DNA from 4 places in the Streptomyces sp. NPDC005962 genome. Region 1 is predicted to be linked to each of the others. Evidence: riboswitches for the same ligand, from Rfam matches in the RefSeq annotation. Region 1 holds a riboswitch; each other region holds the start of a gene.

Region 1 (7,781 bases):
GTCTGTTCGTTGAATCGAAACGTCTGGTTTTCCGCGGATTCGGATCTTCTGGAGGAAATCAAGTGAACATCGGAAAGAAGGTAGCTGCCCTGGCCGTAGCGGCCGGCGCCCTGGTTCTGGGCAGTGCGGCGGGAGCGTCCGCCCACGGTTACGGGGGCTTCGACCCCTTCGGGGCGGTCCAGAGCAACTCGTGCAAGGCTACGGCCGGCATCATCGCCCCTGTCGGCGGAGTTGCCCCCACGGGCGACATCAACGTCGGCGGCGACTGCCTCAACTACACCCAAGGCACCGCGGCCGTCCAGAGCAACGACTGTGACTCGTCGGTTGGCTCCATCGTTTCTGTCGGCGCGGCCGGCCCCACGGGTGACGTCAACGTCGGCCGTAACTGCAGCAACATCGCCCTCGGTAACGGCGGTGGCTACGGCCGCGGCTGATGCTCACCGAGCCCTGGCGGAACGCCATGGCTCACCCTGCGGCCCCGGATGCCTGTCATCCGGGGCCGCTCGGCGTCCGGGCACGGCTGGGCAGCGCCTCCGACGCACCCACATGGCCGCCACCGGCTCGCCCCGCGCCCCGGCACCCGGAAGCCTGATGACGGGGTCATGGACCAGCGAAAGCGAGAGAGACCGGTGCGGGTGCGAGGGAGCAGGGCGCGTCCGGACGCCCGTACGCCCGCCGCCGAGTCCCCGGGCCCGGGTGCGGCCGCCGGTCCCGTCACGGCCGAGGAGGCCGCCGAGGTCTCTACGGGGCGCCGGCTGGCCCGGTGGACCCCCGCCATCCTCCTGCTCGGCGGCGTCGCCTTCGACCTCGCCGCCCCGGCCCCGTACACCGCCTCTCCCTTCTTCGCTGCGGCCCCGCTGGTCGCCGCCTCGCTCTTCCCGCTGCGGCAGACCATCGTCACGACGGTCCTCGCCCTCGCCGCCGTATGCCTGCTGGCGGAGCTGCACGGCGTGAAGGACCCGACCCAGGCCGCGACCGAGATCGCCACGGTGGCCACCGTCGCCCTGCTCGCCCTCGTGATCAACCGCGTCGTCCGCCGCGGCGACCGGCAGCTGGCCTCGGCGCGCGGTATCGCGGAGGCGGCACAGCGGGCCGTGCTGCCCGTACCGCCCGCCCGCATCGCCGGGCTGGACGTCGCGGCGCGCTACGTGGCGGCCGAGCGGTACGCCGCGATCGGCGGCGATCTGTACGCGGTGCAGGACACCCCGCACGGCGTACGGCTGATCGTCGGGGACGTCCGGGGCAAGGGGCTGCAGGCCGTGGAGGTCGTCGCGGTCCTCATCGGCGCCTTCCGGGAAGCGGCGGAGCAGGAGGCGACCCTGGAGGGGCTCGCGGGGCGGCTGGAGCGGGCGTTGCGGCGCGAGGGCGCCCGGCGGGCCGAGCTGGAGGCGTTCGAGGGGTTCACCACCGCCGTCCTCGGCGAGATCCCGCGCGGCGACTCCACCCTCCGCCTCATCAACCGCGGCCACCCGGAACCGCTGCTGCTGCCCGGCGGCGGCGAGGTGCGCCGCCTGGAGCCGGAGACGGCCGCGCTGCCGCTGGGGATGGGCGAACTCGGCGGGTGGCCGGACCGGGTGATGGAGCTGCGGTTCCCCGAGGACGCGACGCTGCTGCTGTTCACCGACGGGGTGACCGAGGCCCGCGACCGGCACGGCACGTTCTACGTCCCGGAGGAGCGGCTGCGCGGCCGCCGCTTCGACGGACCGGGCGCGCTGCTCGACGTGCTGGTGGAGGACGTCGCGCGCCATACGGGCGGGGAGTTCTCGGACGACATGGCGCTGCTGGCCGTACGGCGGCCACCGGGACCGAACGGAACCACGGCCGCCGCTCCGGACACGGACCGTAGCCGACCGTGACGTGGGCGCATAACGATTGACACACGATCAGCCCGCCGGAGGTTTTTGCCAACCCTTTTCAACTGAGGCGAATCGCCCCCATCTGTCCCCTGTTGCTTACTAAGTTCATGCCAAAGCTACGCGGATTCTTCAGAAGAGCTTGGAATCATGTCGCGCTCTCTATTAACGTTCGATAACGCAGCGCGGTCGACGTAGCCGTCGCAGAGGCGGCACCGTGCGCCGTCGCCGAATCCCGTAAGTGCAGCGCCAGCACCACCTTCAGCACCACGCATCACCAGGCACCACGGCGGTAGCAGCCGCAGCACCTAGGGAACCGGGGAACCACCACCTTGGGGTGAATCGGGTCGAACCTGACCCGTAGGAGACCTTCCTGCTCCGAACCCGTCAGCTAACCCGGTAGGCGAGAGGGAAGGAAAGGAGTGCGCCCCGGTGGCGTCCAACAGGTCCGTTCTGGACGAAGCTCCGTACCGCTCAGCGGGCGGAATCGGCACCGCGACCGCGTACGGAGTCGGCTTCGACGCCGGAGCCGGCGCCCGGCCCACGGTCGGCCTCGCCGCCGAACCGGATGAGCCGTCCGTCGCCAAAGAAACCGTCTGGGACGAGTGGAATCCCACCGAGGAATCCATCGCTCCACTGCGCGGCAGGCACCGCGTCGGCAAACAGCGCGGCGGCACCATGGCCCGCAGCGGCGCCGTCCTCGGCGTCGGCGTCATCGCGGCGGTCGGCGCGGGCGGCATGGCGAGCGCCCAGGACCGCCCGGCGGTACCGATCTCCATGCCGGACCTCGCCCACGTCGCCGACGAGGTCAAGGCCCAGCTGCCCGCCGCCAAAGACCTGCCCGGCATCGGCTCCCTGATGGCCGACGACCAGGGCTCCGCCCAGTCCTCCGCGGCCACCCTCACCACGGGCGGCACCGACTCGGGCGAGGCGCTGCGCAACCGCATCCTGCAACAGGCCGAGAGCCAGCAGACCGCGGCGGACGACGACAGACGCGAGGCCGCGGCACGCGCCGCCGCCAAGGCCGCCGCCGACGACGCCGCGAAGTCCGCCGCCAAGGCCCGCGACCTGGTGGAGCAGAAGAAGGCCGAGGCCGCCGCCAAGAAGAAGGCCGCCGAGGCCGCCAAGGCGAAGGAAGAGGCCGAGAAGAAGGCCGCCGCGGCCAAGGCCGCCGACAGCCCCGCCAAGACCTCCGCCTCCACCTCCGCCGGGTTCACCCTCCCCGTCGCCTCGTACACCCTGACCGCGGGCTTCGGCCAGGCCGGCGACATCTGGTCCGCCGACCACACCGGCCAGGACTTCGCCGCCCCGACCGGCACCCCGGTCAAGGCGGTGAGCGGCGGCACCATCACCCAGGCGGGCTGGGCCGGTTCGTACGGCTACCGCATCGTCCTCAAGCTCAATGACGGCACCGAGATCTGGTACTGCCACCTCTCGTCCATGGTCGTCACCTCGGGCAAGGTGTCCTCGGGCGAGACCGTCGGCCGCGTCGGCGCCACCGGCAACGTCACCGGCCCCCACCTCCACGTGGAGGTACGGCCGGGCGGTGGCTCCCCGATCGACCCGATGCCCTGGCTGCGCGACCACGGGCTGAACCCGTGACCCCCTGATCCGGCCGTCGCCGCTCCGACGGCCCTTCGTTCCGGCGGCTCTGGCGCTCTCTCCCCCCTTGACGCCAGGGCCGCCGGTCCGTCTATCTGCCGCCAACGGCGGAATAAACGCATCCACCACACGCGTTGTAAAAACGTATGACCGATACCCGCACGACCATAGGCAGCCTGTCCGTCTTCCCGCTCTCTCTGGGCGGCAACGTCTTCGGCTGGACGGCCGACGAGGCCGAGTCCTTCGAGGTCCTCGACGCGTACGCGGCGGCGGGCGGCAACTTCGTCGACACCGCCGACGTCTACTCCGCCTGGGTGCCGGGCAACCAGGGCGGCGAGTCCGAGACCGTCCTCGGCAAGTGGTTCGCCTCCCGCGGCAACCGCGACGACATCGTCCTCGCCACCAAGGTCGGCGCCGGCGTCCCGGAGCCCCGCGGACTCTCCTCTTCCGCCATCAAGTCCGGCCTGGACGAGTCCCTCCAGCGCCTGGGCACCGATTACGTCGACCTCTACTACACCCACTACGACGACACGTCGGTGGAGGTGGAGGAGATCATCTCGACCCTCGACGAGCTGGTGAAGGCGGGCAAGATCCGCGAGATCGCCGCCTCCAACATCTCCGCCGAGCGCCTCGAAGCCTCCGTCGCGTTCTCCGCCCAGGAGAACCTGGCCCGCTACGTCGCCCTCCAGCCCCACTACAACCTGGTCTCGCGCGACACCTTCGAAGGCGAACTGGCCGACGTCGCCGCCCGCCACGGCCTGGCGACGCTCCCGTACTACGCCCTCGCCTCCGGCTTCCTCACCGGCAAGTACCGCCCCGGCACCACGGTCGACAGCGCCCGCTCCACGGGCGCCGCCCAGCACCTGGAGACCGAGCGCGGCCAGAAGGTCCTCGCCGCCCTGGACGACGTGGCCGCCAACCACAACGCCGACCACGCCACCGTCGCCCTGGCCTGGCTCACCGCCCAGCCGACCGTGGTGGCCCCAGTAGCCAGCGCCCGCACCCCCGCCCAGCTCCCGGCCCTACTGGCCTCGGCCGACCTCCAGCTCACCCGGCCGGAACTGGACCTCCTGACGTCCGCCTCGGACTGACCCCGGGCCTGAGCTTGGCCCCGGCCCGGGCCTGACGCCAGCCCAGGGTCCGCGTCTCACAACGGCACCGGGGCGGCGATACCCCGTATCGCCGCCCCGGCACCGCACCCTCACGCGCTTACGCCCCTACACCCCGCGCCGATCGGCCAGCACCCACGAGGCGGCGGCAACCGCACCGGCGACCCCGAAGACCGACGGCCACGCCCCGACCTTCTTCGCCAGCGGATGCGACCCGGCGAACGCGGCCACGTACAACCCGCTCAACGCGGCCGCCGTCCCGTTCCCCGCCTTGTCGCGCCACCCCTTGGCGGCCACGGCCCCGGCCGCCGCCAGCGCAACCCCACCGAGCGGCCGCTTCCCGGTCCACCGGGCGACCCCATACCCGCCGACCAACCCACCCGCAGCCACCAGCCCCGCCGGTACTCCGCCCATGCCGCTACCTCCCACTCCAAGGGGCTCTTCGCCCCCAGAGGCCTTAGCCCAGTTCGTCGCACCGCACGGCGGTGACGAAGTCACTCCACGCGCCCTGGGAGAACCCGAGCACGGGCCCGCCCGGACGCTTCGAGTCCCGCACGACGGTCTCGCGGTCCGGCAGCTTCGCCGTCTCCACGCAGTTGCCCCCGCTCCCGTTGCTGTAGCTGCTCTTGTGCCATTCGAGTAGCGATATGTCAGTCATCGATGAAGTCCTTCGCCGCTTGTCTGATGAGGTCGCTCGATCGCTGTGGACTCAAGGACAGAGCACGTAGATTGTCAAACGCCTTGCCATAGAGAGCAATCTCTTCCGGACGCTCCAGATACACGGAGTCTGTCAGGCCGTCGCGGTACACCATGTCGGGATCTTCCTGATCCGGGAACTCCAAGATCGTGAATGCGCCAACAGCGGGGTAGCTGCCAGCATCGAACGGCAGTACTTGGATCGTGACGTTCTTCAACTGGGCGATGTCCAGTAAGTGTTCGAACTGGGCCCGGGTGATCTCGGCGTTACCGATGGTGTGCCGCAGCACGCTCTCGTGCACGATCGCCCACAGGTCGAGAGGTGCCGTGCCGGTCAGGCGAGCCTGCCGCTCCATCCGTACGTTGATCATGCGTTCACCATCGTCGGGGTCCTGAGTGGGCGCAGCGAGGTGGAGCTCTCGGGCGTAGTCGGCAGTCTGGAGCAGGCCGGGCACGAACTCGCACTCGTAGGTCCGCAGTCCTGAGGCGGCCTGTTCTAGCCCGACGTAGACCGAGAACCACGAGGGAACAGCACTGCCATGCGCGTGCCACCAGCCGCGCGTCTTGGATTGCTTGGCGAGTTCCTTGAGAAGCTCGCGGAGTTCGTCCGAGGTGCCATAGAAGCGGCAGAGCGCATCGACGTCCGACGGTTGTACGCGCCCCTGGCCCGTCTCCAGACGGTTGACCTTCGAGCCGCTCCAGTCCAGTTCCTGCCCCACCTGCCCGCAGGTGAGTTGGTGTTCCTCTCGGAGTTTCTTGAGCTCAATAGCCAGGCGGCGACGTCGGGCGGTGGGTGATCCGGACACATGAACTCCTCTTGTAGTGACGTCCGTTCAGTCTTGTCGAGGGCCACGGGCGCGTCAGTCACTCAATCGGGCGAATCTCCATATGCACATTGCATGTCGGGATATGCGCTGCCATGCTCTCACATGAAGTCACCAAGAGACACACCATTGTTGCGGTGGGTGATCATTTGGTGTGGCGCAACGGCAAGGGGTTGAAGCGCGTGATCGTCGAGCAGTGCATGCAGCGGAAGGCGTGGGACCTTCCCTTCCTGGCGGAGCCAAGCGGGGTGGCCGCGCTGCGACGCATCGTGCGTACGCACCTGACGCTCTGGGGGCTATCTGACGTGGTCGAGGCGGCGCAGATCTGCGTCACTGAGCTTGTCGCCAACGTCATCACCCACGTCGGCCTCGGGACTCCGACCACCATGGCCGTCGACATGAACGGCACGTACCTGCGCATTGCAATCAGTGACCCGGACTCCCGCGCATTGCCCACGCTGCTGAGCGCAACCACCACGGCCGAGTCGGGTCGGGGGCTGGCCCTGGTCGCTGCTGTCACCGACCGTTGGGGAGTGATCCCGACCGAGCGAGGTAAGACCACCTGGTGCGAGATCGCCACCGAGCTCAGGCGGAACGACACTCACGTCGATCGACCTCAAGTGCATCGTGCCGAGGCCCTGCTGACCCTCTACGGTCAGCCGCTTCTGCGGATGAGTCCCACCTCGCCGCTGAGCCATGCTGTGGCGGAGGAGACAGCGATTGCCTTGATCGCTGACCTGCTCCATTGGTTCCGTGCCCATGGGCAGGACCCCGACACGGCCTTGGACCGAGCCCAAACGCACTTTGAGTCGGAACTCGGTGCAGTCGGCTGAGCGACTACCCCGCCGCGATGGCCGAGTACGTCCAGACGTCGGCAGGTAGTGCATGCCGGAGCTGCCAGACGATGCCCATGGGCTTGCTGCCCTTGTGGGACTCGTACGTAGCGGGGCCAAGCAACATCCACGGCTGAGGTCCACCGATGTCGGTCTTCTTGTAGCGCCGCACGAAAAGCAGCACATGGGTGCCGCGCTCCTGATGCTGCTGATAGCGCAGGCCCGTGGGCGAGGATTCCGACGTCTGGTTCTGCGATTCCCAGTGGAAGTGACTTGGGCTCATCGCATAGTCCTTGTATCGGGTCTGCGGCGAGAAGTCCTTATCGTCCTTTTCAAGGGTGATCAAGAGCGCGTCGGTCCGGATGTCGTCGCACCACTTCACGCCCTCGCGGAAGTTTCCCGGGAAGAAGCCGCCTATGCCCGCCTGGCCGAGTGCGGGCAGGATTTCCTCGCGGCTGTACGAGGCGTGGACGGCCAGCGGGACTCCGCCATGCTCGCCCAGGAGCGGGATCGGGTAGTGGTCCGTGTGCTCCAGGTTGTACGTGAGCACTTGCCCCAGCTCGCTGCGGAAGGCGCTCTGCTGGCGCAACGATTCGAAGCCCTCGGCATAACTGGCGAAGCCCCCGCCCAGCGGCCACAGGGAGAAGAAGAGCATCCGTGCGTACGCCTGTCCCGAGGCATCGAGCGAGTCGTACGCCGGGGCGTCATCGGCAAGCATCCGCCGGTAGGCATGGACTCGTTGTGGGTCATCGACGTGAAGGAACGCCGAAACTCGCTTGAGGAGCGCTTCTTCTCCCTCAGGGTGTTCCTCGCCCAGCAGGTGAGCTCGCCTCAAGAGGCGGGTCCATGAGTTGTTGCTGCGAT
Region 2 (7,781 bases), on a different contig from region 1:
ACAGGTGACGACAGGTGTGTCGGGCAGCAGATCCAGCGCCTCGCGCAGTTCCCCATCGGGACGGGCCGGTGTGCCATCGAAGTGGTTGACGGATATCGCGTAGGGAAGTCCGTACTGTTCCACCAGGTCGATCACCGGGAACGATTCCTTGAGGCGTTCCGGATCGACGAGGATCAGCGCGCCCAGCGCACCCCGCGTCATGTCCTCCCACACCTGGACGAAGCGTTCCTGTCCGGGTGTTCCGAAGAGATAGAGGACAAGCCGTTCGCTGAGCGTGAGGCGGCCGAAGTCCATGGCCACGGTGGTCGTGGTCTTGCCCCGGGTGCCCATCAGATCGTCGACGTGCGCACCGGCCTGCGTCATCCGTTCCTCGGTGCGCAGCGGCGGGATTTCCGACATGGTGCCGATGAACGTCGTCTTTCCGACCGCGAAGTGCCCCACGACCAGGATCTTGGCCGCGATCTGCACCGCGTTGTCCAGATAGACGTCCTCATCCGAAGCGGGCCTGGAGACCATCCAGTACCTCCTGAAGGAGTGAAACGTCGACGAGCTGGGCGGGAGGCGCCGGGGCACGCGTGACCAGATAGCCGTCCGACGACAGGTCGGACAGCAGGATCTTGACGATGCCGATCGGCAGGCCCATATGGCCCGCGATCTCGGCAACCGAGAGATAGCCCCCTGAACACAGGTCCAGCAGGCTCCGCTTCTCCGGATCGAGCGTCGGGGCACGTCTCTGCTCGGAGGCGGTGACCAGCGTGATCAGGTTGAACTGGTCGCTGTCCACGAGCCCGCGGCCGTTCGTGATGACGTACGGTCGCACTAATCCGGCGGACTCGGGCTCCTGATCCTCCGGGGCAGTCATGTCTGAACGCCCGATTCGCGGGGCGGAGTGGTCAGCGCCTTGCCGAGCTGACCGACGAGCTGCTGCATACGGAAGGTGATGTCGGCCATGTCGACGTCGGGCGCGGAGGAGACCGCCAGGTACGCGCCCTCGCCGGCCGATATGAGGAAGACCCAGCCGCCGTCGAACTCCACCAGAGTCTGACGCCAGTTCATATCGGGATGGCCGCAGAAGCCGGCCATGGTGCGGCTCAGCGACTGGATGCCGCTCATCGCGGCGGCGACGGTGTCGGCCTCGTCCTTCCTGACGTCCTGAGATCGGGCCATCAGCAGACCGTCGGCGGAAACCAGGATCGCGTGACGTGCCCCGGGTACTTCCAGGGCGCTGTCAAGCATCCATGACAGGTCGTTGTTCACTGAGGATCATGCCCTTCCCTGTTCGGGTTTGCGGAGCGACCGGACTGTGTGCCGCGCTGGAAGGCGCCCATGATCGAAGCGGCTTCCTCGCTCGTCCGGGCTTGGCCGTCTGCCGCGTCGGAGCGCGGCACGATGGAGATGGAGCCCTTGCGGCGGCGTTTGGGCAGTCCGCCCGCGGTGGAATCGCTCTCTTCGGAAGCGGCTGCCGGAGACACGGGGGACACGGAGGGCGCGGAGGGCGCGGGCTGTTCTTCCGGTTCGGGCATGTTGGTCAGGAGGTCCTCGGGAAGAAGCACCACCGCACGCACACCACCGTAGGGAGAGGCCGAATCGACGGAGACGGTGAAGCCGTAACGGGAGGCGAGCACACCGATCACGGCGAAACCGAACTGCGGCGGATTGCCCAGGCCCGTGACGCCCGTCGCGCGCTGGGCGGAGAGCAGCTCGTCGGCCCGGTTCTTCTCCTCCTCGTTCATACCGACACCGGCGTCATCGATGATGATGCAAACGCCCTTGGGCACGGTGCGGATGGTGATGTCGATGGGGGAATCGGGGGCGGAGTAGCTGGTCGCGTTGTCCAGCAGCTCGGCGAGGGCCAGCGCGACGGGTTCGACGGCCCGGCTGACCAGGGCGAAGTTGCTCTGGGAGCGGATCTCCACGCGCGTGTAGTGACGGATGCGGCCCTTGGCACTGCGCACCACGTCGTACACGGAGGCGACGGCCCGCTGACGGCCCAGCCAGCCGTCACACAGAACGGCGATCGACTGCGCACGGCGGCCGAACTGCGAGTTCATGTGGTCGATCTCCAGCAGGTCCTGGAGAATGTGGTGCTCGCCGTACCGGTCCTGCAGCTTCGTGATCGCAAGCTGCTGCTCGTTGGCGAGACCCTGAAGCGTCCGCATCGCGGACTTCAGAGCGCTCTTGGTGGCTTCCTCGGCGCGTACTTGAGCATCCTGAACCGCTGTTGCGTAGTTGTTTTCGAGTTCGGCGGTGCGGTTATCCAGCTCCGCCTTCTCCTCGCTGAGCTTCGCTCTCGATTTTCGACCGCGGATAATGGCGGTTGCGGCGAGAGGCGTGCCAGCGATCAGGGCCCAGAGGGCAGGGTCCTGTATGTAATGCGTCATAAGACTCTCTTTGAACGACTAGACCGCCAGGGACTGAAGGGTGTGCTGCAATAAGAATCCGGGGTGTTATGGAGAGGCAGCGGTAAGTCAGCGTTCGTGCGGCGCCCAAAGGGACGGGGCGCACCGCACTCGGCCTGCCGGGGGCTGCGCGCAGGCAGGGGTGCGCCGGCACGGCTCCATATGCCCAACTGGCGGCATAGTGCTCCTCAGAGTGGTAACCCTCTCGGCTGATTTACCGGATCGCCGTGTATCTAACGGGCCCTTGGCTAGCCTGGCAAGCGCGGTGATCGTATCACCAGGGGCAGGTGGCCCCGTGCATGTGCCGGAGGCCCATTCAACCACCTGACACTGTTTCAGCCATCCCCGCATTCTGCCTCATTGGCCGACGTCAGCGCATGTTCCGCAGTCATGGTCGGCGCGCGCCGCAGGCCACTCCGGGCGGTGGTCCCAGACATCAGATATCGGGCATTCGCCGCGCGCTGTGAGCGCATCGTGGAGAGTGTGTGGAGAAGGCCGTCGAATTGCTTCGGCATTAATTAGCTTTACTTGCGCGTTATGGATTTACTTCCGATAAGTGGCGTATCGGAATCCATGGACCGCGGCCGGTATCGTCGGGGCGTGTCCGATCAGCCCTGCCCCGCACCCGCTCCCACCCTCTTCACCTGGGAGTTCGCCACTGATCCCTACCCCGCCTACGCCTGGCTACGCGAGTACGCCCCGGTGCATCGGACCACGCTCCCCAGCGGGGTCGAGGCCTGGCTGGTCACTCGCTACGCCGATGCCCGGCAAGCCCTGGCCGACGCCCGGCTGTCGAAGAACCCACAGCGGCACAGTGAGTCCGCTCACGCCCGCGGCAAAGTGGGCATTCCCGGCGAGCGGCGCGCGGATCTGACGACACATCTGCTCAATATCGACCCCCCGGACCACACCCGGCTGCGGCGGCTGGTCTCCAAGGCGTTCACCCCGCGCCGCGTCGCCGCGTTCGCCCCACGGGTGCGCGAGCTGACCGACGGCCTCATCGACGCCTTCGAGGAGCGGGGAGAGGCCGACCTCATCCACGAGTTCGCCTTTCCTCTCCCTATCTACGCGATCTGCGATCTGCTCGGCGTCCCGAGGGAGGACCAGGACGACTTCCGGGACTGGGCCGGAATGATGATCCGGCACGGCGGAGGTCCGCGCGGCGGAGTGGCCCGCGCGGTGAAGCGAATTCGCACATATCTGGCCGAGTTGATCCACCGTAAGCGCGCCGCACTCGGCGACGACCTGATCTCCGATCTCATCCGGGCCAGTGACCACGGTGACCACCTCACCGAGAACGAGGTCGCGGCGATGGCCTTCATCCTCTTGTTCGCCGGTTTCGAGACCACCGTCAATCTCATCGGCAACGGCGTCTACGCACTGCTGCGCAACCCCGAGCAGCGCGCACAACTCCAGCGGTCCCTGGGAGAGGGAGGAACGGAGGGAACGGAAGAAGGAGGGGAAACAGGGGACGAGGGGCTGCTCGCCACCGCCGTCGAGGAACTGCTGCGCTACGACGGCCCGGTGGAGATGGCTACCTGGCGGTTCGCCGCCGAGCCGCTCACCCTCGGCGGGCAGCACATCGCGGAGGGGGAACCGGTGTTGGTGGTGATCGCCGCCGCCGACCGCGACCCCGAGCGCTTCGCCGGTCCCGACGTACTCGACCTCGCCCGCACCGACAACCAGCACCTCGGCTACGGCCATGGCATCCACTACTGCCTGGGCGCCCCGCTCGCCCGCCTGGAGGCGCGGACCGCGCTCGCCACCCTGCTGCGCCGACTCCCCGATCTCCGGCTCGCGGTGGAGCCGGACGAGCTGCGCCGACGCGGCGGGCTCATCATGCGCGGGCTGCGCACCCTTCCGGTGACCTGGGGAAAGTGACAAACAGTCAACCGCGTGACCGTGGCGTGACCTGGGATACACCGGCTTGTGATGATCGTGTGGCGTCGCTATGTTCAACCGACAACCGAGCCCCCACACGAGAGGCGATTCGCATGCTTTCCGGGAACGGACGTCACCGCCGCCCCCGCCAGGCTCCGGCCATCGTCGTCGCCGCGGGGGTGACCGGTGCGAGCATCGCCATCCCGCTCTTCGGAGCGACCGGCGCCCAGGCCGCCCCCGCCACCACGTGGGACCACGTCGCCGAGTGCGAGAGCGCGGGGATGTGGAGCGCCAACGAGGGCAACGGCTTCTACGGCGGCCTGCAGCTGACCCTCGACATGTGGAAGAAGTACGGGGGCACCGGTTACGCCCCGCGGCCCGACCTGGCCAGCCGCTCCCAGCAGATAGCCGTCGCCGAGTCGATACTCGGCGACCGCGGCCCGGACGCCTGGCCCAGCTGCGCGCTGAACGCCGGGCTGACCGGCGGCGGTGACGCCCCGGATGTGAATCCGGGCAGTACGGCGCCCCCGTCCCGGCAGGACGCGCAGCGCGGCGACTCAGGCGGCTCGGGCGACCGCGGGGACTCGGGTGAACGCGACGGCGCCCCGTCCGGCAAGACGCCCGACGCGACGGACACCCCCGGCGCCTCGAACACCCCCGGCGCACCGGACGCGTCGGACGCGCCGGAGCAGCCCCAGGACTCCGCCTCGCCCGACGGGCCGGACGGACCGGACGGCGACGCGCCCTCCCCGTCCCCTTCTTCAGGCGCGTCGGACCCGACGCCGGCCCCCTCCTCCACCGAGGGCGGCTCCGGGGGCCCTTCGGGGGAGCACCGGGGCGAACAGGACCAGGATGAGCGGCCGAGCGGCCATGCCTCGCGCGGCGGTGCCGACAGGGCCGAAAACCCCACGGATGGCGGCTACACAGTGCGTCCGGGTGACAACCTTTCAGCAATCGCCGAAAAGCAGGAATCGGGCGGCGACTGGCGTCGGATCTACGCATCCAACGAAAACCTGATCGGAACCGACCCGGATCTCATCATCCCTGGTCAGCGACTTGACCTCACCATCAGGGGCCAGTAGTTCAGGGGGATTTGCCCGATCTGGCACCGGTGAGACATACCTCTCGTCACATTTTCCCTCCCGTCCGTCGTGTCCGGTCTCTCCACACCCGGCCCCACCTGCGCCGATGTAGCCCGAGTGACCTCGATAACACCCCTCTTCGCTGCGATAAGGGTGTTTGAACGTTTCCCGGACGTGTGTTTAACGTCTTTCCGCTCGCCACAACGAGCACCGTCGACCGTCACGCCGAGTCCTGCCGGCGGTCGTCCGGTACCGACGCGCCAGCGCCGAAGGCAGGAGCGGGGGACCCAAGGTAAGTGCCGGGAGGCCAGCAGCATCGGCCGAGCGGCTTGGGGTGAAGCTGGGTGCGGACCTCCGCACCCAGCCGGGCAACTCACGCCCGAACCCGACAGCTCACCTCGTAGGCGTCGGTGAGGAAACGAACCAACATGTCCAACGCTCAGGGCAAGCACCGTCGTCCCTCCAAGGCCACCCGTATCGTCGCGCTCGCCGGCCTCGCCGGAGCCGCGGTGGCCACCCCGCTCATCGGTGCGACGTCCGCCTCTGCCGCCACCAGCTCCCAGTGGGACCAGGTCGCGCAGTGCGAGTCAGGCGGCAACTGGTCGATCAACACCGGCAACGGCTACTCCGGTGGCCTGCAGTTCTCCTCCTCCACCTGGGCCGCCTACGGCGGTACCGCCTTCGCTCCCACCGCTGACAAGGCCGGCAAGGCCCAGCAGATCCAGGTGGCCGAGAAGGTCCTCTCCAGCCAGGGCAAGGGTGCCTGGCCGGTCTGCGGCAAGGGCCTGACCAGCGGCGGCGCCCCGTCCGCCCCCGCGCCCTCCACCCCGCAGCAGAGCCAGCCCGACTCCAAGCAGTCGGCCCCGTCCGCCAAGCCGAAGGCCGCGCCGCGCAGCGCGCCCGAGCACGCCGCGCGCGCCGAGACCCGCGGCCCGATCAAGAAGGGCGACGGCGAGTACAAGGTCAAGTCCGGTGACACCCTTGGCAAGATCGCCAAGGCGGAGCACGTCAAGGGCGGCTGGAAGAAGCTGTTCGACCTGAACAAGAACATCGTCCAGCACGCCGACGTGATCTTCCCCGGCCAGCAGCTGCACCTGAGCTGAACCGCCCCACCGTAGTCAACGAGCCCCGGCCGGGTGCGCCGCCCCCACGGTGCACCCCGCCGGGGCTTCGGTGCGGTTAGGCTCATGCTGCTACCGAAGACCCATACGAAGGAGATCCTCGTGCCGTCCATCGACGTCGTCGTAGCTCGCGAGATCCTCGACTCGCGAGGCAACCCCACGGTCGAGGTCGAGGTCGGCCTCGACGACGGCAGCACCGGCCGTGCCGCCGTCCCGTCCGGCGCCTCCACCGGCGCCTTCGAGGCCCTCGAACTCCGTGACGGCGACAAGAACCGCTATGGCGGCAAGGGCGTGGAGAAGGCCGTCCTCGCCGTCATCGAGCAGATCGGCCCCGAGCTGGTCGGGTACGACGCCACCGAGCAGCGCCTGATCGACCAGGCGATGTTCGACCTGGACGCCACCCCGGACAAGTCCTCGCTCGGCGCCAACGCCATCCTCGGCGTCTCCCTCGCGGTGGCGCATGCCGCCTCCGAGGCGTCCGACCTGCCTCTCTTCCGTTACCTCGGCGGCCCGAACGCGCACCTGCTGCCGGTCCCGATGATGAACATCCTCAACGGCGGCTCGCACGCCGACTCCAATGTGGACATCCAGGAGTTCATGATCGCGCCGGTCGGCGCGGAGTCCTTCTCCGAGGCCCTGCGCTGGGGCGCCGAGGTCTACCACACCCTCAAGGGCGTGCTGAAGGAGCGGGGCCTGTCCACCGGCCTCGGCGACGAGGGCGGCTTCGCGCCGAACCTCGACTCCAACCGGGATGCCCTGGACCTGATCGTCGAGGCCATCAAGAAGGCCGGTTACCAGCCCGGCCAGGACATCGCGCTCGCGCTCGACGTCGCCGCCTCCGAGTTCCACAAGGACGGCGTCTACCAGTTCGAGGGCAAGGACCGCACCGCGTCCGAGATGACCGCGTACTACGCCGAGCTGGTCGACGCGTACCCGCTGGTCTCCATCGAGGACCCGCTGAACGAGGAGGACTGGGACGGCTGGAAGACGATCACCGAGCAGCTCGGTGACAAGGTCCAGCTGGTCGGTGACGACCTGTTCGTCACCAACCCCGAGCGGCTGGCCCGCGGCATCGACAACGACACCGCGAACGCCCTGCTGGTCAAGGTCAACCAGATCGGCTCGCTGACCGAGACCCTCGACGCCGTCGAGCTGGCCCAGCGCAGCGGCTTCAAGTGCATGATGTCGCACCGCTCCGGTGAGACCGAGGACGTCACCATCGCCGACCTGGCCGTCGCCACCAACTGCGGCCAGATCAAGACCGGCGCCCCGGCCCGCTCCGAACGGGTGGCCAAGTA
Region 3 (7,781 bases), on a different contig from region 1:
GCGGAGGGCCCGACGCCGCAGGAGATGGAGCGCGCCCAGGCGCAGATCGAGCGCGAGTGGCTGGACCGGCTGGCCACCGTCGGCGGCCGCGCCGACGAGCTGTGCCGGTTCTCGGTGCTCTTCGGCGACCCGCAGCTGGCCCTGACCGCCGTGAACCGGGTCCTGGACATCACCGCGGAGGAGGTGCGGGCCGTGGCCGCGGCGCGGCTGCGCCCCGACAACCGCGCCGTGCTGGTCTACGAGCCCGTCCAGGGCGCCGACGCCGCCGACGCCGATGACACAGACCAGGCCGAAGCCGCCGACACCGACGCAGAAGGGGAGGCGGCCCAGTGAGCGACGCCGTCACCGCCACCATGACCTTCCACCCGCAGCCGCAGGGTGGCGCCCCCAAGCCGTGGGCCTTCCCGGCGCCGGAGCGCGGTGAGCTGTCCAACGGGCTCACCGTGCTGCGCTGCCACCGCCCCGGCCAGAAGGTCATCGCCGTGGAGATCAACCTGGACGCCCCGCTGGACACCGAGCCGGCCGGTCTGGAGGGCGTCGCCACGATCATGGCGCGCGCCCTGTCCGAGGGCACCGACAAGCACACCGCCGAGGAGTTCGCCGCCGAGCTGGAGCGCTGCGGCGCCACCCTGGACGCCCACGCGGACCACCCCGGCCTCCGGGTCTCCCTGGAGGTGCCGGTCTCCCGGCTGCCCAAGGGGCTCGGCCTGCTCGCCGACGCCCTGCGCGCCCCCGCCTTCCCCGACGGGGAGATCGAGCGGCTGGTTGCCAACCGGCTGGACGAGATCCCGCACGAGCTGGCCAACCCGGCCCGCCGCGCCTCGGTGACCCTGGCCAAGGAGCTGTTCCCGGCCGAGTCGCGGATGTCCCGGCCGCGCCAGGGCACCGAGGAGACCATCGAGGGCATCGACGCGGCGGCGGTGCGGGCCTTCTACGAGGCGCACATCCGGCCGTCCACCGCGACCGCGGTCATCGTCGGCGACCTGGCCGGTGTCGACCTCGACCAGGCACTCGCCGACACCCTGGGCGCCTGGACCGGCGGCCCGCCGCCGCAGCGGACGGTCCCGCCGATCGTCGGCGACGACACCGGCCGTGTGGTGATCGTCGACCGGCCCGGCGCGGTCCAGACCCAGCTGCTCATCGGGCGCATCGGCGCCGACCGGCACGACCGCGTCTGGCCCGCCCAGGTGCTGGGCACCTACTGCCTGGGCGGCACCCTCACCTCCCGCCTGGACCGGGTGCTGCGCGAGGAGAAGGGCTACACCTACGGGGTGCGCTCCTTCGGCCAGGTGCTGCGTTCGACGCCGCCCTCGCCGGCCGGCGGCGGCTCGGCGGGCGCCTCGCTGCTGGCGATCAGCGGCTCGGTGGCCACCGAGGTCACCGGCCCGGCGCTGGAGGACCTGTGGACGGTGCTGCGGACGCTGAAGGAGGAGGGGCTGACGGACGCCGAGCGCGATGTCGCCGTGCAGAACCTCGTCGGCGTCGCCCCGCTCAAGTACGAGACGGCCGCAGCCGTCGCGGGCACCCTCGCCGACCAGGTCGAGCAGCACCTGCCGGACGACTTCCAGGCGCAGCTGTACGCCCGGCTCGCCGATGCGGGGACGGTGGAGGCGACCGCGGCGGTCGTGAGCGCCTTCCCGGCCGACCGGCTGGTGACGGTGCTCGTGGGTGACGCCGCCCGGATCGCGGAGCCGGTCAAGGCGCTCGGCATCGGAGAGGTGAGCGTCATCACCGGCTGAAGCCGCTCAACGCACCACCCGAAAAAGGACCCTGGCGTCGTGTGAGACGCCGGGGTCCTTCCCGTATGACCGATTTGCGGGCTGTTTGGTTTGTGGCGAGAACAACAAAAACCCGTAACTGTTTGGTGATCGAAACGCGGCCCGTCTAGCGTCAGTGCGGCTGTTCGCCGGATATCCGCCGCATCCGCGGCACGGACAGCCATCGCCGAGTCCCATGGTGCGAGTGCCAGGGGAGCCGGGGACCCAAACGTCCCTGGGGTGAATCGGACGCCTTCCCCGGCCGGGGGAGGGGCCCGTAGGAGACCTTCCTGCTCCGAACCCGTCAGCTAACCCGGTAGGCGAGAGGGAAGGAAAGGAGTGCGCCACAGCATGGCGTTCACCCGTGCCGCCGGGAAGCACCGACGTCCCAGCCAGACCGCCGTCCGTACCGGCGCGAACATCGCCGGCATCACCACGGTCGCCTCGGGCGTCGTCGCCGGCATCGCCGGCCCGGCCCTCGCCGCGACCGGCGAGACGCCGTCTCCCCAGGACACCGGTCTCCGCCAGGCGATGGTGATGGGCGACGGTCTCTCCGACCAGATCGACGCGCAGGCCCAGTCCCAGAAGAACGCCGCCGAGGCCGCCGCCGCCAAGGCGAAGGCCGAGGCCGTGGCCCGCCAGCAGGCCGCTCGGAAGGCCGAGGCCGCCGAGAAGAAGGCCAAGGCGGAGCGTGACGCCAAGGAGCGCGCCGCGCGTGAGGCCGAGCGCAAGGCCCTCAACACGTTCGTGTCGCCCGTCGACGGCTCCTCCGTCTCCACCGGCTACGAGGCCTCCAGCGGCCTGTGGTCCTCCGGCAGCCACACCGGCATCGACTTCCAGGCCTCCACCGGCACCGAGGTGCAGTCGGTGGGCTCCGGCGAGGTCGTCGAGGCGGGCTGGGGCGGTGCCTACGGCAACAACGTCGTCATCAAGATGAACGACGGCACCTACACCCAGTACGGCCACCTCTCGTCGATCGGTGTCTCGGTCGGCCAGAAGGTCACCCCTGGCCAGCAGATCGGCCTGTCCGGCGCCACCGGCAACGTCACCGGCCCGCACCTGCACTTCGAGGCCCGCACCACCGCCGAGTACGGCTCCGACATGGACCCGCTCGCGTACATGCGCTCGCACGGCGTCAGCCTCTGACCCGTCGCCCGCCCCTGTCGAAAGGCCCCGTCCGCTCCGGGCGGGGCCTTCGTCGTGCGTCCGCCGCCGTGACCAAAAAATATCCCTGAATTTCCTTCGCCCATCGGAAATCCCGGCCGCTTCGAATAGAGTCGCTGAACGCGCGTCAATCGGATGCGTTTCGCGGGGTTGAGGCGGAGGTTCGACAATGCGGGACCGGAAGTGAACGGGGATACGGCCGCACTCCAGGGCGGTCGCCGGATTTCGGCGCATGCGGTGTGCACGGCGATCCGTGACGACATCATCTCCGGTATCTGTCCGCCCGGCAGCCGGCTGACCGAGGAACTGCTCGCCCGGCGCTACGGGGTCTCCCGGGTGCCCGTCCGCGAGGCGCTGCGCACCCTGGAGTCCGAGGGCTTCGTCACGACCCGGCGGCATGCGGGCGCGTGCGTCGCGCAGCCGTCCGAGAAGGAGGCGGCCGACCTCCTGGACATCCGGGCCCTGCTGGAGCCGCTGGGCGCCGCCAGGGCCGCCCAGCGCCGCACCGAGGGGCATCTGAAGGTGCTGCGCGGTCTGGTCCGGCTCGGCCAGGAGCGGGCCCGGCACGGCAGGCTGGGCGAGCTGCGCTCGCTGGGCGACTGGTTCCACGAGACGCTCGCCCAGGCGTCCGGCAGCCCGAGCCTGGCGGGTCTGCTGGTGCAGCTGCGGCGCAAGACGGCGTGGGTGTACGCGGCGGATGCGGCCCGGCAGACGGCACAGGGCGGGCAGGGCATGCAGACGGCGCAGGCCGTGGCGGGCGCACCGGGCGCACCGGGCGCGGCGGGGGTCTCCGGGAGCGTGGACCTGTCGGTGCGCGCCGTCGAGTCCTGGGCGGAGCACGGCGCGATCGTGGACGCGGTCGCGCGCGGTGACGCCGACCGGGCGCGGGCGCTCGCCGCCGCGCACACCGAGCGTTCGCTGTCCGAATACCGATTGCGAAATGCGTCCCGGGTGAGAACTTCGAAACATTCCGTAAACACGGCGAGCGGCCGGAATTAACAGCCGTCCGATATGCCGTTCAAGGAATTCCGTATCCAGAAAAACAACGGGGCCGCGGTGATCCGTAATGGTTCACCGCGGCCCTGCCGCGCCGAAATGCTATTCGGACGGAATCAGACGGTCTCCGGAAGCTCCTCAAGGCCCTCGGTCACCAGCTTCGCCAGGCGGTCGAGCGCCGCCTCCGCGTCGTCGGCCGCGGAGGCGAGCACGACCTCGTCGCCACCCTGAGCGCCCAGGCCGAGCACGGCGAGCATGGAGGCGGCGTTGACCGGGGCGCCGTCCGCCTTGGCGATCGTGATGGGGACGCCGGCGGCGGTCGCCGCACGGACGAAGATCGACGCCGGGCGGGCGTGCAGGCCCTCGGTCCAGCCGATGTTGACGCGGCGCTCAGCCATGGTGTTGCCCTTCAGGTCTGCGGGTGATGTTGTCTAGACCAGATCATACGGTGTCCGGTCTCGCCCGGGTCGGGTCCGAGTGGGTCCGGTCATGTCCGAACAGGTCCGATACGGACTTTCCCTCGACATCCCCCGTTCACGCAAGGGGGTCCGCCATGCGGACCTCTCCGTCCCGGACTTCAGCCCGTACGCTGTCCCCATGCCGAGCCCATCGGATCATCACGCGTATCCCACCCACTGGGAGGCGGACGTGGTGCTCAGGGACGGCGGCACCGCGCAGATCCGCCCCATCACCCCCGATGACGCGCAGCGCCTGGTCAGCTTCTATGAACACGTCTCGGACGAGTCGAAGTACTACCGCTTCTTCGCGCCCTACCCCCGGCTCTCCGACCGCGACGTCCACCGCTTCACCCACCACGACTACGTCGACCGCGTCGGCCTCGCGGCCACCGTCGGAGGCGAGTTCATCGCCACCGTCCGCTACGACCGCATCGACGAGAACGGGCTGCCCGCCCATCTCCCGCCCCCCGCCGAGGGCGAGGGCGGTCGCGCCCCCGCCGACGAGGCCGAGGTCGCCTTCCTCGTCCAGGACGCCCACCAGGGCCGGGGCGTGGCCTCCGCCCTCCTCGAACACATCGCCGCCGTCGCCCGCGAACGCGGTATCCGCCGCTTCGCCGCCGAGGTGCTGCCCGCCAACACCAAGATGATCAAGGTGTTCACGGACGCGGGCTACACCCAGAAGCGCAGCTTCGACGACGGCGTCGTCCGCCTGGAATTCGGCCTCGAACCCACCGACCGCTCCCTGGCCGTCATGCGCGCCCGGGAACAGCGCGCCGAGGCCCGCTCCGTGCAGCGGCTGCTCACCCCCCGCTCCGTCGCCGTCATCGGAACCGGCCGGGCCCCCGGCGGAGTCGGCCGCACCGTGCTGCGCAACCTCCTCGACGGCGGCTTCACCGGGCGGGTCCACGCCGTCAACCACGCCTTCCCCGAGGACTGGACGCGCCTGGACCCCGACGGCGTCCCGGCCCACCGCTCCGTACGCGAGATCGACGGACCGCTCGACCTGGCCGTCGTCGCCGTGCCCGCCGCCCAGGTCCCCGCCGTCGTCGCCGACTGCGGTGAGCACGGCGTCCAGGGGCTCGTCGTCCTCTCCGCCGGATACGCCGAGAGCGGCCCCGAGGGCCGCGACCGCCAGCGCGAGCTGGTCCGCCAGGCCCGCACCTACGGCATGCGCGTCATCGGCCCCAACGCCCTCGGCATCATCAACACCGCCGAGGGCACGCGGCTGAACGCCTCCCTCTCGCCCCGGCTGCCGGTCCCCGGCCGCATCGGGCTCTTCACCCAGTCCGGCGCGATCGGCATCGCCCTGCTCTCCGGGCTGCACCGGCGCGGCGCCGGACTCACCCGGCTCACCGGCGCCGACCGGCCCACCGGCACCGAGGGGATGGCAGATCTCGCGGGCATGGCGGGGCTTGCCGGTCTCGCGGGCCTCGCCGGCCTTTCTTCGTTCATCTCCACCGGAAACCGCGCCGACGTCTCCGGTAACGATCTCCTCCAGTACTGGTACGAGGACCCGCAGACCGATGTCGCCCTCATGTACCTCGAATCCATCGGCAACCCCCGCAAGTTCACCCGGCTCGCCCGGCGCACCGCCGCTGTCAAGCCCGTCGTGGTCGTCAAGGGCGCCCGGCACAGCGGCAGCGCCCCCACCGGGCACGCCGTGCCCACCACCCGCATCCCCGACGCCACCGTCTCCGACCTGCTGCGCCAGGCGGGCGTCCTGCGCGTGGACACCGTCACCCAGCTCGCCGACGCCGGGGTCCTGCTCGCCTCCCAGCCGCTTCCGGACGGGCCGCGCGTCGCCATCCTCGGCAACTCCGAATCCCTCGGCCTGCTCACCTACGACGCCTGCCTCACCGAAGGCCTGAGCCCGCTGCCGCCCCGCGACCTGACCACGGCCGCCGCCCCCGGGGACTTCCGGCGCGCCCTGACCGGGGCGCTCGGCGACGACACGTGCGACGCGGTCGTCGTCACCGCCATCCCCTGGGTCGGCGACGCCCGCGCGGCGGACCTGGCCGCGGCCGTCCGCACGGCGGCCGCCGAGGCGCCCGGACGCGGGGCGGCCAAACCGGTGGCGGTGGTCCACCTGGAGATCCCCGGCCTCGCGGAGGCCCTCGCGGGCGTCGGCGACCCGGTCGCGGCGCCCGGCGCCGAACCACCGGCCGAAGCCCGCCGCGTCCCGGCCTACCCGGCCGCCGAGCGCGCGGTGCGGGCGCTCGCCGAGGCCGTGCGGTACGCGCGCTGGCGGCGGGAGTCCGGGGAGCCCGGCCGGGTGCCCGAGTACGACGACATCGACGAGACCGGGGCCGCCGCCGACATCCAGGTGCTGCTGGCCCCGCCCGAGGGAGCCCCGCGCCGGGACATCCCGCCCCCCGAAGCCTCCGCCGCTCCTGAAGCCTTCGCCGCCCCCGAAGCTCCCGGCGCTCCCGAAGCTCCCGGCGCTCCCGTGCCGGACGGGTCCGGCGGCGTCGGCATCGAGCTGTCCGCCGCCGACACCCAGCGCCTGCTGGCCCGGTACGGCGTCAGCGTGCTGCCCGCGCTGCCCGCGCCCGACCCCGACACCGCCGTACGGGAAGCCGGGCGGCTCGGCTATCCGGTCGCGCTGAAGCCCACCGCGCCGCATCTGCGCCACCGCACCGACCTGGGCGGGGTGCGGCTCGACCTCGGCGGCGAAGCGGAACTGCGCCGCGCCTACGCCGAGCTGACCGCCCATCTCGGCCCCGCCGACGAGCTGGGCCTGGTCGTACAGCGGATGGCGCCGCGCGGTGTCGACACCGTCGTCCGGGCCGCGATAGACCCCGGCGCCGGGGCCGTGCTCTCCTTCGGACTTGCCGGTGCCCCCTCGGAGCTGCTGGGCGACACCGCCCACCGGCTCGTCCCCGCCACCGACCGGGACGCGGCCGAGCTGATCCGGTCCATCCGGACCGCGCCGCTCCTCTTCGGCTGGCGGGGTTCCAAGCCGGTGGACACCGCCGCCCTCGAAGAGCTGCTGCTCAGGGTGTCGCGGCTGGTGGACGACCATCCCGAGGTGGTCGCCGTCGATCTGGAGCCGGTGGCCGTCGCCCAGCGCGGCCTCTCCGTGCTCGGCGCGTCCGCGCGGCTGGCGCCGCCGCCCGTGCGCACCGACCTCGGCCCCCGGCATCTGCCCGCCTACTGACGGCTCCGGACCGGGGCAGGCATGGGAGCCGCTGTCGGCGCCGCCCCGTAGGATGGTGTCCATGGCGAAGACCGGTACGACGACCCAGGGGCTGCGCGCGGCGATCGAGCGCAGCGGCTATTACCCGGCACTCGTGGCCGAGGCGGTGGAGGCCGCCGTGGGCGGCGAGCCGATCGTGTCATACCTGGTCCATCAGGAGACCACGTTCGACGCCAACGAGGTCCGGCGCCATGTCACGGTCCTCGTCCT
Region 4 (7,781 bases), on a different contig from region 1:
GCCAGCTGAAGGGTGGGGGCGACGGTGCCGGAACGGTACTGGGCGGTGGCGAACGCGCCGAGGGCGTTACGGGCCGTGTTGAGGCGGGCGGTGCGGCGGCCCGCCTCGTCGCGTAACCGGTGGAGCGAGCGCTGTGCCCTGTCGGTCGTGGCCCGGGCGCCGTCGTACTTCTCGGTGGCCTCCTCCGCCTCCCGCTGATACGCGTCGACCTTCGCCTTGACCTGGGCGGACGTCAGGCGGGGCTCGGCGTGCCCGACCCCCGGGAGGGCGGTCGCGGAGGCGGCGCCCGCGAGGACGAGGGTCGCGGCGGTCCGGACGGTGGTGGTCCGGAGGATGGTGCCGGTGAGCGACGAGCGGTGCCGCTGCTTCGGCTTCGTGGGGGGCTGCGGCGCCACTGCGGCGACTCACCTTTCGTCGGGGAACACGGGGCGGGGGTGCTTCTTGGAGGGGAAGGTAGGCGGGTCGGCGGCGCGGCGCGCTGAGATGAACGGAGGTGGACGGATTCGTCCCCCCGGTAGCGACTGCTGATCACGGGCGCGTCGTGAGGTGGGCGGGATCGGGGCGGCTGTGACCGATGTGCCGATCGGGGTGCACCCGGGTGACTGGCGGTGATATGCGCGGGGCTAGTCTCCGATGCCATGGACGTACTCATCAATGTGTTCGTCGGCCTGCACATCGTCGGCATCGCCGCCCTGCTGGGGGGCTTCCTCTCCCAGCTCTCGGCGATACGCGGGGACGGCGCGCGGATGACCCCGGGGATGCTGCACGGAGCCCTGACCATGCTGGTCACGGGTGCCGTACTGGTCGGGCTGAACCAGGCCGACGATCAGACCGTCAACACGCTGAAGATCGGCGTCAAGCTGGCGCTGCTGATCGTGATCCTGGGGCTGGTGTATGTGAAGCGGGACGAGGAGAAGGTGGAGCCCGCGATGTTCGGCGCGGTCGGCGCGCTGACGACGGTGAACATCTTCATCGCGGTGCTCTGGACCTGAGGCCTGACCTGACGCCTGACCTGACGCCTGACAGTCCATCAGTTTTTCTCACGCCGCCAGACCCCCGACCAGGGGGCGCGAAGGGGCGGAATGGGGGAAATCGCACCTGTAAGCGCAACCCGACGCGCCCTTCGACTGTCTTACCCATCAAGGGCAAGTCGAGGGCAAGCCCGGAGGGAGCGCGCAATGGGGGCAGAGGGAAGATTCGCGGCATGGCGGCGCCGTACGGCGGTCGCGTTGGGTATGGCGGGCATGGTGGTGCCGTTGTCCGTCGCACTCGGTACGGCACCGGCGCAGGCGGCGACGTCGTGTACGGCGGGCACCGGTCCGTATCAGAAGCAGGTCGAGAGGTTCCTCGGCCGTCCCGTCGACGGTCGGCAGTCCTCGGGGGACTGCCGCGCGACGCAGAAGTTCCAGATCAACCACGGCATCAGCCCGACCATCGGCTACGCGGGCCCCGTCACCTGGGGTGTCATGAAGCTGATCAACGCGCAGAACGCGGCGGGGCGTAACCCCAACGCGGCGCGCAAGTGCCCCACCAACAAGGGCCGCATCGCCTGCGTCGACCTCACCCGCCAGCTCAGCTGGGTGCAGGACGGCTCGCGGCTGGTGTTCGGACCGGTGCCGGTGCGCAGCGGGCGGGACAAGTACGAGACCCGCACCGGGCTGAAGAAAATCTACTGGCGGGACATCGACCACTGGTCGACGATCTACGACGTGGCCATGCCGTACAGCCAGTTCTTCGACGGCGGCCAGGCCTTCCACTCCATCGCGGGAAGCGTGTGGTCGCCGCCCGGCTCCCACGGCTGCGTCAACATGCGCTCCGGCGACGCGAAGAAGTACTGGAGCCTGTTGCGGAACGGCGACGACGTGTACGTGTACGGGCGCAAGCCGGGCACGTGACCCGGTCACCGGGGACAGCGGCTGCCCGATCGCGTACCGGGCAGCCGCATCTCTTACCGAGGCACAGGGCTTACGCGGGCCGCACGCTCCCGTAGATCGGCATCTCGGTGATCGGCGCCTTCTTCACCACGTCTCCCGGCTTCGGCGCGTGGATCATCATCCCGTCGCCGATGTAGAGCCCGACGTGGCTGATGTCGTCGAAGAAGAAGACCAGGTCACCCGGTTTGAGGTCGGAGGTCGAGACGCGCGTACCGGCCTTCACCTGGTCCCATGTGGTGCGCGGCAGCGAGACTCCGGCGGCCTTCCACGCGGCCTGGGTGAGCCCTGAGCAGTCGTAGGAGTTGGGGCCGGTGGCGCCCCAGACGTACGGCTTGCCGAGCTGGGACTCCGCGAAGTCGATCGCCTTGGCGGCCTTGGTGCTGTTCGTGGAGGTGGACGAGCCGCTGCCGCTTCCGGAACCGGAAGAGGAACCGGAACCGGAAGCGGCGCTCGACTGCTGCCCCTGCTTCTGCTCCTGCTGCTTCTGCTCGGCGGCGGCCTTCCGCTGCTTTTCGGCCAGCTCGGCCGCCTTGCGCCGCGCCTCCTCGTCCTTCTTCTTCTCGATCGCGGCCAGCCGCGCCTTCTCCTTGGCGGTCAGGTTCGCCAGCAGTTGGCGGGCCTGGGACAGCTTGTCCTGGACGGACTTCTTCTTGGTCTTCAGCTCTTTCTGGGTTTCGGTCAGCGACGCCAGGCTCCGGGAGGCCTCGCGGCGCTCCTCGGCGGCCTTCGCCGCCTGCGTCTGGAAGTCGTCGACGGCCTTCTTCTGTGAACCGGCCATCCGGCTCATCAGGTGGGACTGGTCGAAGAGGTCCTGCGGGTCGTTGGAGAACAGCAGGCTCGCGGCGCTCGACGTCATACCGCCGTTGCGGTACTGGGCGGCGGCGTAGGTGCCGAGCGTGCGGCGGGACTCGTTGAGCTTCTCCGTGTTCTCGGCGACATCGTCCAGCAGCCGGCTGACCTTGGTGCGCTGCTCCTCGGAGTGCTCCTTGGCGGCGTTGTAGTGCTGGGTGGCGGTTTCCGCCTGGTGGTAGAGCGTGTCCACCTTCTCCTTGACCGCCTCGATCGACTGCGTGGTGCCGGGCTTCGGGTCGCTCGGCGCGGCGTTCGCGGTCTGGGACAGGAGGGTGACGGAGGCGAGGGCCGCGGTGGTGAACCCGTAGGCCGTACGGCGTCCGGTGGACGAGGAGGTGGGTATTCGGGTCCGCGGCTTGCGGTGCGACGCCAAGGGAGGCGCTCCTTCCGTGGACCGCCTACCGGGTTAGCTGTCGGGTTCGGGCGGTACGGAAGGTTGCCCTACGGCCTTGTGCGGGCGGGACGTCACGTCGTACATGCCGTACGTGTCGTACCGCAGCTCGGGCCGATTCACCCCATCTTGCGTTGTGGGTCCCCGGCTCCGGCTGCCTCGCGGCGTGACGGACTCGGCGGAGGCCGCCCGGGCCGGCGCGGTTCGCCGACGGGTGTACGGGCCGCCTGGGGGAGGACGGTAGCCAACTCGTGGGGCTCCTGTGAAGGCTGGTGGCCGATATGCCCGAAACCGTTTCGTGACATCCATATGTAGTCTGTGCGCAGGCTGTCGGTGCGGCCGCCTAAACTCGGTGAGCGATGAGCAGCCTCTTTGACGACAGCTTCCTGGCGAATCTCGGGCCTCCGGACGAGGAGCCCCCGCCGCCCGAGGATTCCGCACACCCGGGCCCGGCCGGTGGTTCAGGCGGTGCGGATGGTCCGGGCGGTCCGGGCGGTTCCGGCGGTGAAGAGGTGCCGCACCACCTCTTCACGGGCGCCTTCGACGCGCCGGTGCCGAGCGGGCCCAGAGAGGCGTACTACCGGGACGGCGCGGCCCGCCCCGCCGTCGACCCGGCGGCGCTGCTGGAGGGGCTGAACGAGCAGCAGCGGGCGGCCGTGGAGCACACCGGCTCGCCGCTCCTGATCGTCGCGGGCGCCGGTTCCGGCAAGACCCGGGTGCTCACCCACCGCATCGCGTATCTGCTCGGCACCCGCCATGCGCATCCCGGCCAGATCCTCGCCATCACCTTCACCAACAAGGCGGCGGGGGAGATGAAGGAGCGGGTCGAGGAGCTGGTCGGGCCGCGGGCGAACGCGATGTGGGTGATGACGTTCCACAGCGCGTGCGTGCGCATCCTGCGCCGCGAGTCGAAGAAGCTGGGCTTCACCTCATCGTTCTCGATCTACGACGCCGCCGACTCGAAGCGGCTGATGGCGCTGGTCTGCCGGGATCTCGATCTCGACCCGAAGAAGTTCCCGCCGAAGTCGTTCAGCGCCAAGATCTCCAACCTGAAGAACGAGCTGATCGACGAGGAGACCTTCGCCGGTCAGGCGGCGGACGGCTTCGAGAAGACCCTCGCCGAGGCGTACGTGATGTACCAGTCGAGGCTGCGCGAGGCCAACGCCTTCGACTTCGACGACATCATCATGACCACGGTCAACCTGCTCCAGGCGTTCCCGGACGTCGCCGAGCACTACCGCCGCCGCTTCCGGCACGTCCTGGTCGACGAGTACCAGGACACCAACCACGCTCAGTACACGCTGGTCCGCGAGCTGGTGGGCACGGGCACGGACGAGATGGCGGCCGGGGAGCTGTGCGTGGTCGGCGACGCCGACCAGTCGATCTACGCGTTCCGGGGCGCCACGATCCGTAACATCCTCCAGTTCGAGGAGGACTATCCGGACGCGCGGACGATCCTGCTCGAGCAGAACTACCGCTCCACCCAGACCATCCTGAGCGCGGCCAACGCCGTCATCGAGCGCAACGAGAACCGCCGCCCGAAGAACCTGTGGACCGAGGCCGGTACCGGCGCCACCATCACCGGCTACGTCGCCGACACCGAGCACGACGAGGCCCAGTTCGTCGCCGACGAGATCGACCGGCTGACGGACGCGGGGGACGCCCGGGCCGGGGACGTCGCGATCTTCTACCGCACCAACGCCCAGTCCCGGGTCTTCGAGGAGATCTTCATCCGGGTCGGGCTGCCGTACAAGGTCGTCGGCGGGGTCCGCTTCTACGAGCGCAAGGAGGTCCGCGACGTCCTCGCGTACCTGCGCGTCCTGGCCAACCCGGAGGACGCCGTACCGCTGCGCCGCATCATGAACGTGCCCAAGCGCGGCATCGGCGACCGCGCCGAGGCGATGATCGACGCGCTCGCGTCGCGCGAGAAGATCACCTTCCCGCAGGCGCTGCGCCGCGTCGACGAGGCGTACGGCATGGCGGCCCGCTCGGCGAACGCGGTCAAGCGGTTCAACACGCTCATGGAGGAGCTGCGGACCATCGTGGAGTCGGGCGCGGGCCCGGCGACCGTCCTGGAAGCCGTGCTGGAGCGCACCGGCTACCTGGCGGAGCTCCAGGCGTCCACCGATCCGCAGGACGAGACCCGCATCGAGAACCTCCAGGAGCTGGCCTCCGTGGCCCTGGAGTTCGAGCAGGACCGGGGTGAGGAGAACCCCGGCACGCTCGCGGAGTTCCTGGAGCAGGTCGCGCTCGTCGCCGACTCCGACCAGATCCCCGACGAGGACGAGGAGGGCGCCGGGGTCATCACGCTGATGACGCTGCACACGGCCAAGGGGCTGGAGTTCCCGGTCGTCTTCCTCAGCGGCATGGAGGACGGGGTCTTCCCGCATATGCGCGCGCTCGGCCAGACCAAGGAGCTGGAGGAGGAGCGGCGGCTGGCGTACGTCGGGATCACCCGCGCCCGCGAGCGGCTGTATCTGTCCCGGTCGACGATGCGCAGCGCCTGGGGCCAGCCCGCGTACAACCCGCCGTCCCGCTTCCTGGAGGAGATCCCCGACGAGTACGTGCGGTGGCGGCGCACCGGGCCCGCGACCCCGTCGGCGTCGATGGGCGCCATGGCGTCGTCGGGCGGCGGGTCGGGGCTGTCGTCCGGGCTGTCGTCGTCGCGTTCGCGGGGTGGGTCCTCCGCGTCCGGTTTCGCGACGCGGCGGGCGAAGGACCGTCCGGTGGTCTCCCTGGCCATCGGGGACCGGGTGACGCACGACTCGTTCGGGCTCGGCACCGTGGTGGCGGTGAAGGGCACCGGGGACAACGCGGAGGCGACGATCGACTTCGGCGGCGAGAAGCCGAAGCGGCTGCTGCTGCGGTACGCGCCGGTCGAAAAGCTCTGAGCGTTGCTGGCCGAGCTCTGAGCGTTGCTGGTCGGGGGCCGGTCAGTTGGGGTCGAGGCCGTGGCTTCGCAGCCACGGCTGCGGGTCCACTGCCGCCCCGCCGCCCGGGTGCACCTCGAAGTGCAGATGAGGGCCGGTGGAGTTGCCGGAATTCCCGGAGTAGGCCATGACATCCCCGGCCTTGACCGTCCCGGAGCGGATCTTGGTGCTGCTGAGATGGCAGTACCAGGTCTCCGTACCGTCGGGAGCGGTCAATATGACCATGTTGCCGTAGGCGTCGTTCCACTGGGTCCGTACGGTGCCGTCGGTCGCCGCCATGACGGGCGTGCCCTGGCTGACCGGAAAGTCGATCCCGGTGTGCAGGGACATCCAGTTGATGCCCGCCTGGCCGAAGCCCGCGCTCAGCCCGTGCTGCTTGACCGGCAGTACGAACTTCGGCCGCAGCGCTTCCTTGCGCGCCGCCTCCTTGGCCTTGCGCTCCTTCTCGGCGGCCTGGCGTGCCTTGAGGTCGATCCGCTCCTGGGTACGGCTGGCGCGCTCCCGGAAGTCGTTGACGCCGTCGTCGACCCCGGCGAGCCGGGTGTCCATCTCGCTGTTGGCGACGGAGGCCTTGACGGGCTGTACGTCGGGGGCCGCCTGCGTGGTCGTGTCGTCCTTCTTCTCGTCGCCGGACATGCCGCTCACGGAAGCGGCGGCCACGGCGGTGACGCCGAGCGCGCAGACGGAGGGGACGGCGACGGTGAGGAGCGCGGAGCGCTTGGGGCGGGCGGGCGCGGAGCGGCGGCGGGAGCGGCTGCCGGAGCGGGGGGTGGTGGCGGTGGCGGGCGGCGGCGTGACGTCGGCGACGGCGTCGGGGCCGGGTTCTGGCTCGGCCACGGCTTCGAAGACCGCGGTCTGCTCGGCCTGCCCGGCCTCTTCGAAGTGGGCCGTTCCGCTGTCGTACGTCTCGTCGTACTGCTGCTCGTCGTACTGCGGGTCGTCGTACCGCAGCTCGTTGTACTGCGGTTCGTTGTACGACGGCTCGCTGTACTGCGACTCGTCGACGGTGGCGTAGGCCGAGGTATCCCAGAACTGGGTCTGCCCGGTGTCGACGCCGGAGGTGTCGTACGCGGCGTGCTGCCCCGTGACGACGTCGTACGCGCCGGTGTCGAAGTGGCCCGTATCGACCTGTCCTGTATCGAACTGGCCCGTTCCGGTGTCGTACGCGCCCGTGTCCCACTGCTGGGAGTGCGCGTCCCAGGCACCGGTGTCCCAGTGGCCGCCGGTGTCGTCCTGCCGCTGGGTGGGGACGTCGGTGGGCAGCTGATAGCCGGAGGCGGCCCACATCGCGGTGGTGTCGTAGGCGCCCGTGTCGTACGCGGCGCCGGTGTCATAGGTGCCGGTGTCGTACGCGGTGCCGCCGCTCCACTGGGTCGCGTCGTACTGACCGCTGTGCCCGCCGTTCGGGTCGCCCTGACCGTCTCCGTAGCTGCCCGGGAGGGAGCCGAAGAGGGGGTCGGCCTCACCGTACGCGGCCCCGAGGTTATCGAAGCTGCCGGTGGGGTACCCGTCGTACCCGACGTAACCGTGCGCTGTGCCCTGCTGCTGGCCGTAGGCCTCGTCATAGGAATACGAGGCGTCGGGAGCAGGGACGGTCGGGGTTGCCCCCAACGGGTGACGGTCGTTCACCACCAACTTCTCTTTCGCCTCGGCTGCAGGAGAATTAGCGGCGAC

What was found. A riboswitch is a leader RNA that binds a small molecule or an ion and turns the genes downstream of it on or off. The one in region 1 is predicted to bind cyclic di-AMP.
Region 2: it holds a riboswitch for cyclic di-AMP, as region 1 does, so the genes downstream of both, ABZ370_RS03530 (transglycosylase family protein) here and ABZ370_RS39385 (M23 family metallopeptidase) in region 1, are expected to answer to the same signal.
Region 3: it holds a riboswitch for cyclic di-AMP, as region 1 does, so the genes downstream of both, ABZ370_RS16390 (M23 family metallopeptidase) here and ABZ370_RS39385 (M23 family metallopeptidase) in region 1, are expected to answer to the same signal.
Region 4: it holds a riboswitch for cyclic di-AMP, as region 1 does, so the genes downstream of both, ABZ370_RS02470 (NlpC/P60 family protein) here and ABZ370_RS39385 (M23 family metallopeptidase) in region 1, are expected to answer to the same signal.

The regions. Positions count from the first base shown of each region.
Region 1 covers NZ_JBEXVE010000039.1:60,520-68,300, forward strand. The annotation lists gene ABZ370_RS39375 (hypothetical protein) at 63-434, shown strand; gene ABZ370_RS39380 (PP2C family protein-serine/threonine phosphatase) at 603-1,856, shown strand; cyclic di-AMP (ydaO/yuaA leader) riboswitch at 2,141-2,274, shown strand; gene ABZ370_RS39385 (M23 family metallopeptidase) at 2,286-3,455, shown strand; gene ABZ370_RS39390 (aldo/keto reductase) at 3,602-4,546, shown strand; gene ABZ370_RS39395 (hypothetical protein) at 4,673-4,978, opposite strand; gene ABZ370_RS39400 (DUF397 domain-containing protein) at 5,022-5,222, opposite strand; gene ABZ370_RS39405 (helix-turn-helix transcriptional regulator) at 5,215-6,066, opposite strand; gene ABZ370_RS39410 (ATP-binding protein) at 6,285-6,917, shown strand; gene ABZ370_RS39415 (DUF3427 domain-containing protein) at 6,922-7,781, opposite strand, start outside.
Region 2 covers NZ_JBEXVE010000001.1:732,353-740,133, forward strand. The annotation lists gene ABZ370_RS03500 (ATP/GTP-binding protein) at 1-516, opposite strand, end outside; gene ABZ370_RS03505 (DUF742 domain-containing protein) at 491-862, opposite strand; gene ABZ370_RS03510 (roadblock/LC7 domain-containing protein) at 859-1,257, opposite strand; gene ABZ370_RS03515 (ATP-binding protein) at 1,254-2,381, opposite strand; gene ABZ370_RS03520 (cytochrome P450) at 2,973-4,280, shown strand; gene ABZ370_RS03525 (transglycosylase family protein) at 4,394-5,362, shown strand; cyclic di-AMP (ydaO/yuaA leader) riboswitch at 5,617-5,784, shown strand; gene ABZ370_RS03530 (transglycosylase family protein) at 5,791-6,465, shown strand; gene eno (phosphopyruvate hydratase) at 6,580-7,781, shown strand, end outside.
Region 3 covers NZ_JBEXVE010000008.1:222,948-230,728, reverse strand. The annotation lists gene ABZ370_RS16400 (pitrilysin family protein) at 1-333, shown strand, start outside; gene ABZ370_RS16395 (pitrilysin family protein) at 330-1,739, shown strand; cyclic di-AMP (ydaO/yuaA leader) riboswitch at 1,933-2,095, shown strand; gene ABZ370_RS16390 (M23 family metallopeptidase) at 2,109-2,903, shown strand; gene ABZ370_RS16385 (GntR family transcriptional regulator) at 3,105-3,920, shown strand; gene ABZ370_RS16380 (HPr family phosphocarrier protein) at 4,034-4,315, opposite strand; gene ABZ370_RS16375 (GNAT family N-acetyltransferase) at 4,515-7,532, shown strand; gene ABZ370_RS16370 (DUF5998 family protein) at 7,594-7,781, shown strand, end outside.
Region 4 covers NZ_JBEXVE010000001.1:515,428-523,208, forward strand. The annotation lists gene ABZ370_RS02455 (NlpC/P60 family protein) at 1-335, opposite strand, end outside; gene ABZ370_RS02460 (hypothetical protein) at 639-992, shown strand; gene ABZ370_RS02465 (L,D-transpeptidase) at 1,179-1,895, shown strand; gene ABZ370_RS02470 (NlpC/P60 family protein) at 1,966-3,159, opposite strand; cyclic di-AMP (ydaO/yuaA leader) riboswitch at 3,166-3,368, opposite strand; gene pcrA (DNA helicase PcrA) at 3,537-6,068, shown strand; gene ABZ370_RS02480 (M23 family metallopeptidase) at 6,111-7,736, opposite strand.